Regions from separate parts of the Amycolatopsis sp. CA-161197 genome, predicted to be linked through region 2. Evidence: riboswitches for the same ligand, from Rfam matches in the RefSeq annotation. Region 2 holds a riboswitch; the other holds the start of a gene.
The links. Region 2 has a riboswitch for cobalamin ahead of metE (5-methyltetrahydropteroyltriglutamate--homocysteine S-methyltransferase). Riboswitches for the same ligand answer to the same signal wherever they lie in the genome.
Positions count from the first base shown of each region.

Region 1: linked by a shared signal. The riboswitch ahead of ACQPXB_RS47820 (hypothetical protein) and the one ahead of metE (5-methyltetrahydropteroyltriglutamate--homocysteine S-methyltransferase) in region 2 are both predicted to bind cobalamin.

Region 1 covers NZ_CP192059.1:10,092,393-10,095,590, forward strand. Annotated here, with positions in the region: gene ACQPXB_RS47815 (CbiQ family ECF transporter T component) at 1-635, opposite strand, end outside; gene ACQPXB_RS47820 (hypothetical protein) at 625-1,272, opposite strand; cobalamin riboswitch at 1,287-1,421, opposite strand; gene ACQPXB_RS47825 (Gfo/Idh/MocA family protein) at 1,465-2,361, shown strand; gene ACQPXB_RS47830 (VanZ family protein) at 2,620-3,198, shown strand, end outside.
Region 2 covers NZ_CP192059.1:3,174,809-3,178,006, reverse strand. Annotated here, with positions in the region: gene ACQPXB_RS15235 (ribonucleoside-diphosphate reductase subunit alpha) at 1-390, shown strand, start outside; gene ACQPXB_RS15230 (ribonucleotide-diphosphate reductase subunit beta) at 463-1,536, shown strand; cobalamin riboswitch at 1,645-1,847, shown strand; gene metE (5-methyltetrahydropteroyltriglutamate--homocysteine S-methyltransferase) at 1,948-3,198, shown strand, end outside.

The sequences.
Region 1 (3,198 bases), 3.6 Mb from region 2:
GCCGCCGCGAGCAGGAGCGAGCGGTCCAGCGCGTCCGCCAGCACCGGCACGAAAACCCCCTTCACGAACCTCAGCCCCCGTCCACGCGCCGCGCGCAGCCGGCGCGCGCGCCGCACCCGCTGCACGCTCTCCACCAGCTGCGGGGCCACCGAAAGCGCCACCGTGACCGCCGTGCTCACCTCGGCCAACGCACCGGGCACGGCCTTGAGCAGGCGTTTCGGGTTGGCCAGCGCGTTGGCGGCGCCCACGCAGAGCACGATCGTGGCCAGCCGCAGGCCGTCGTAGAAGCCGCCGAGCAGCTCCTCGGCCGAAGTGGGCCCCAGCAGCTCGATCCCGGCGGCCGCGGCGGGCAATGGGATCGTCGGCAGCGTGAACAGCACGTGGCCGCCGTCCTCGCCGCCGATGAGGATGCGGAACAGCACGCGCGACACCACGATCACGGCCGCGACCAGCGCGTACACGCGAAAAGCCAGCGCCCACGGCGCGTCGCCCCGGCGGTTCACCACCACGAACCCGGCCACGGCGATCACCAGCGCGAGCAGCAACGGGTTGGTGGTGCGGCTCGCGGCGACGGCGAGCGCGAGCGCCCACACCCACCACGCACCCGGGTGCAGAGCCCGCGCGTTACCGGGCAGCACGCCTGCGCCGCAGCCCGACGACCACTCCGGCGACGACCAGCACCACGATCACGACGAGCCCGATCACCAGGCTCCACGGGAAGCCGCTGCCGCCGGATTCCGTCGACGCGGCCGCGGGCACCGCCGCGTTGGCCTTCCGCACCGGCGCCACCCGCGGCGGCGGGTAGTCCTGGAAGGACTTGTTGTGCGCGAACGACCAGCCCTCGAAGCTCCCCGCCGGCGGCTTCCAGCCCTGCACCCCGACCTGGCTCGAAGCCCACTTGCCGCCGTCGGTCGCCGTCCAGAAGCTCCACGACGCGCTCTCCGGCGGCATCCCCGAGCACGACTGGTCGACCGGTTTGCCCTCGATCTTGCAGATCAGCGCCAGGCCGTACTTGCCGACGCCCGCGATGTCGAGGCCCGCGTTCTGCATGGCCGCCACCCCGTCGGCCTGCGGCCCGGGCGTGCAGCGGATCAGGGTGTCGCCACCGAGGTCCTGGAAGTCGACCACCACCGTCACGCCGGTGGCGTCGGGACAGTAGCCCGCGGTGCCCTTCCCGGGCACGGTCGCGGTGGCGGGACTCGCGCCGGACAGGCCGGCGGTGACCAGGAGCGCGGCCACGGCCAGGAGCCGGACTGCAGGGAACAACCGCATCGTTGATGAACCTCGCATCGAGTCGGACCACGGCGGGCGATCCGGCTCACGGCCGCGCGGGCGGCCGCTCACGGTTGCGGGTCAGCGCCGGATTCCCACCGGCTTCCCCCGATCGTGGTGTACAGCTGACCGACGTTAACCCACCGGAGGTACCCGCCGGAAGCGGCGCCGGACACACCTACACTTCCGGGCGTGGACGTCGGACAGCTGCGCATCGGCCTCGTCGGAACCGGTCCCTGGGCGACCACGGTGCACGCGCCGGGACTGGCCGAACACCCCGGCACCGAGCTCACCGCCGTGTGGGCGCGCCGCGTCACCAGCGCCCGCCCGCTGGCCGAGGCCCACGACGCGGTCGGCACCGACGACCTCGACGAGTTGTTCTCCCTGGTCGACGCCCTAGCCTTCGCCGTGCCGCCCGCCGTGCAGGCGGAGATCGCGACGCGCGCGGCCGAGGCCGGCAAGCACCTGATCCTCGAGAAGCCCATCGCCGCCGACCTGGCGAGCGCGCAGCGGCTGGCCGACGCCGTGGACAAGGCCGGCGTCGCGTCGCTCGTGATGCTCACGCTGCGGTTCTCCCAGCAGACGCGCGAATGGCTCGACGGCCTCGCCGCCTCGGGCGGCTGGCGCGGCGGCGGCGCACGCTGGCTTTCGGGCGCGTTGCTCGGCGGGCAGTACTCGACGTCGGCGTGGCGGCTCGACGCGTCCGGCGGCGCGCTCGCCGACATCGGCCCGCACGCGTTCGACCTGCTCGACGCCGCCCTCGGCCGCATCACCGACGTGCTCGCGGCCCACCGCGGTCCCGACGACCTGTGGCAGCTGATGTTCGCCCACGAGGGCGGCGCGACGAGCACCGCGACGCTGTCGCTGCGGCTCCCGGTTCAGCCGACCGTGGTCGAGGTCGCGGTCTACGGCGAGCACGGCTACCGGACACTCGGCCGCAAACCAGGCACCGCCGGGGAGGCCTACACGGCTCTGCTGGACGACTTCGCGGCCATGGTCGCGAGTGGCACGACCACGCACCCGTGCGACGTCCACCGTGGCCTGCACCTGTCCGCGCTCATCGAGAAGGCGCGCGAGCTCGCCGGGTAGTACACAGGCTCAAACCCTTGGTTTCCGTTGTGAACCAAGGCTTTCCGCCAAGTCGGCGCAATCCTTCCACAGGGTTGTCCACAGCATCCACTATGGACGGTCCGCGCCTCGACCGAACCACGGGAAGCCGTTTCGCGCCACCGGAAAGATCACCGAATAGTGCGGCCCGCTGAGCATGCCGACTCGAACCGGCAATGCGAAGGTTGATCTTGGGAGGGCGGGAAGAAGCAGTTCAGAGGGGTTCGAGAAGGGAAGCGCATGGGTGCCTTGCTGCGCGCTTTCTGGGGGATCATCCCGATCACGGCCATCGCGTTGCCATACGCGCTGCTTTGCTGGCCCTTGCTCGCCGCGCGGAGGCGGCGAAGAAGCAGCGACATCAGCCTCGGCCACGCGTCGGCGACCGCGGCAGTCGACGTGACGGCGGTGACGCTCGGCGCGCTCGTGCTCTGCCTGGTCATCATGCCCGTCGGCACCGCTTCGGGGAGCACCCTCGACCTGGTGCCCGGCGCCGACCTCACCGCCGCGCTGTCCGACGACGGATCGCTCTGGCAGGTCGTCGGCAATCTGCTCCTCCTGAGCCCGCTGGGCGCGCTCGTGCCGCTGCGCCTGCGCCGGCTGCGGTCGCTCAGCCGGATCGCGCTCACCGCCCTGAGCGCGTCCGTGCTGGTGGAGGCCACGCAGTTCCTCATCCAGAGCGGCCGCGTGACCTCGACCGACGACGTGCTGCTCAACACCATCGGCGCCATGCTGGGCGCCGCCCTGACCCGCCGCGGCTGGCGCTACTTCGACGTGGTGCCCGTGGTCGCGATCCCGCAGCAGGTGCGGCGGACCGTCTGC
Region 2 (3,198 bases):
GCGGCGCCGAGCGGGCGCAAGCTCGACGAGCTGTACCGCTACGCGTGGCACAAGGGCCTCAAGACCACGTACTACCTGCGCGCCCAGTCGGCGACGCACGTGGAGAAGAGCACCCTGCGCGGCACCGACGGCAAGCTGAACGCGGTCTCGGCCGCCCCGGCCGCCGCTCCGGCTCCGGCCGCGACGCCGGCTCCGGCTCCTTCGCCGGCACCGTTGCCCTCGCCGTCGGCCGCCGTGCCGGCGAGCCCCGCCGCGGCCGTGCCCGCCGCGGTCCCGGCCGCCAAGCCCGCCGAGCCGAAGGAGCTGCCGAAGGTCGACGACATCGACTTCGTCGCCACCGAAGGCGCCTCCTGCCGCATCGACGACCCCGACTGCGAAGCCTGCCAGTGACCTCCTCGTGAAGGGGTGCGGCCGGCGAGACCCGGCCGCACCCCTTCACGAGCCTTTTCTTGGAGCCTCTAGATGACCAACGTGGAGACCACGGACGCCACCGGCCTCGGCGCGATCGAGGTCGGCGCCGCCCGGATCAACGTCGACGACAAGCGCATGATCAATGCCCGCGCCGACGTGAACCAGCTGCTGCCCATGAAGTACCGCTGGGCGTGGGACAAGTACCTCGCCGCGTGCAACAACCACTGGATGCCGACCGAGGTCGCCATGCAGGCCGACATCGCGCTGTGGAAGTCGCCCGACGGCCTGACCGAGGACGAGCGCCAGATGCTCAAGCGCAACCTCGGCTTCTTCGCCACGGCGGAGTCCTTGGTGGCCAACAACATCGTGCTCGCGGTGTACCGCCAGATCACCAACCCCGAGTGCCGCCAGTACCTGCTGCGCCAGGCGTTCGAGGAGGCCGTGCACACGCACACCTTCCAGTACATCTGCGAAAGCCTCGGCCTGGTCGAGGGCGAGCTGTTCAACATGTACCGCGAGGTGCCGTCCATCTCCGAGAAGGACGCGTGGGCGCTGAAGTACACGCAGAACCTCGAGAACCCGGACTTCGAGACCGGCACGCCGGAGGCCGACCAGGCGTTCCTGCGCGACCTCGTGGCGTTCTACGTGATCTTCGAGGGCATGTGGTTCTACACCGGCTTCGCGCAGATCCTCTCGCTCGGCCGCCGCAACAAGATGGTCGGCATCGCCGAGCAGTACCAGTACATCCTGCGCGACGAGTCGATCCACCTGAACTTCGGCATCGACTGCATCAACCAGATCAAGATCGAGAACCCGCACCTGTGGACGGAAGAGTTCCAGGCGGAGATCCGGCAGATGCTGACCGACGCGTGCGAGCTGGAGGTCCGCTACGCGCGTGACACCATGCCGCGCGGCATGCTCGGCCTTTCGGCGCAGCTGTGCGAGCAGTACATGCACTTCATCACCGACCGGCGCGCCCAGCAGATCGGCCTCGCGCCGATCTTCGGGGAGACGGAGAACCCGTTCCCGTGGATGTCGGAGGCGATGGACCTGAAGAAGGAGAAGAACTTCTTCGAGACCCGCGTGATCGAGTACCAGTCCGGCGGCGCGCTGGACTGGGACTGATCGACTGCAGGACCGATCCCGGTCTCCGGGATCACAGCGGACGTCGTGCCACCCGGTGCCGCGACCCGCTAGGCTCGGCCACGCCACTGGTTCGCCAGGGCGTGGCCGGGCTTTTTTCGTGCGGCCGCACCCTGGCGAGGCAACAGGGAACCCGGTGTGAGTCCGGGACTGCCCCGCAGCGGTGAGTGGGAACGAAAGCCGTCACCACGATTTCGTGGTCAAGCACTGGGCGCGAGCCCGGGAAGCGACGGTGAGTAGGCGCGAGCTCGGCGCCCACGAGTCCGAAGACCTGCCCGTGGTACGTGCGCCGACGGCGTGCGTGAGTCCGGGCCCCGTGGGAGCAGGCCTGACCGAAGACGCGGTTCTCGCGTGCCCGGGCTCGCCTCGAACGAGCTCGCGAGGAGAGAGCCTGTGACCACCATCGGCACCACGATCCTGGGGTACCCGCGCATCGGGCCGGCCCGGGAACTGAAGCGCGCCCTGGAACGCTACTGGGCGGGCACCACCGGCGAGGCGGAACTGCTCGCCACCGGCCGCGAACTGCGCGGGCGGACCTGGTCGCGGCTGCGCGAAGCCGGCCTGGAATCGGTCCCCTCGAACACGTTTTCCCACTACGACCAGGTGCTCGACACCGCCGAGCTGTTCGGCGCGCTGCCGGAGCGCTTCACCCGCCTCGGCCTCTCGCCGCTCGATACGTACTTCGCGGCCGCGCGCGGCGTGCAGGACGAGCCGGCGCTCGAGATGACGAAGTGGTTCGACACCAACTACCACTACCTCGTGCCCGAACTGGGTCCCGACTCGCGCTTCGCGTTGTCGGGCACGAAGCCGCTCGACGAGGTGCGCGAGGCCCGGGAGCTGGGCATCGAGACGCGACCGGTGCTCGTCGGCCCGGTCACGTTCCTGTTGCTGGCCAAGGCGACGCGGCCGGGGTTCGAGCCGCTGGAGCTGCTCGACGAGCTCCTGCCCGCGTACGCGGCGCTGCTGTGCGCGCTGAAGGCCGAGGGCGTCGAGTGGGTGCAGCTCGACGAGCCGGCGTTCGCCGGCGACCGCACCACGAAGGAACTCAACGCGCTGACCCGCGCGTACCACGTGCTGGCCAAGACCGAAGACCGGCCGAAGCTGCTCGTCGCCGGGTACTTCGGCGGGCTCGGTCGCGGGCTGGGAGTGCTGGCCCGCTCCCCCATCGACGCGCTGGCCGTGGACCTCGTCACCGACGAGTCCTTTGTGGACTCCGTGGCGGAGGAAGGCGCCTTGCGCGACAACGAGGTGCTCGCCGGTGTCGTCGACGGGCGCAACGTGTGGCGCACGGACCCGGACCGTGCGCTCGAACGTGCCGCCCGGCTGGCCGGCACCGCGCGGCACGTGAGCGTGTCGACGTCGTGCTCGCTGCTGCACGTGCCGCACGACGTCGAGGCCGAGAACCTCGACCCACGGCTGAAGAGCTGGCTCGCGTTCGCCGATCAGAAGGTCGCCGAGGTCGTACTGCTCGGGCGGGCGCTGCGCGGCGATCAGGTGGACCTGTCTGCCGAGCGCGCGGCCGTCGAAGACCGCGCGACGAACCCGGTGGACGCGGCCGTGCGCGAGCGCCTGGCGGCGCTGAAGCCCGAGGACGCCGTGCGTGCGCCGTATGAGCAACGGGCGGCCCTGCAACAGGAATCCCTC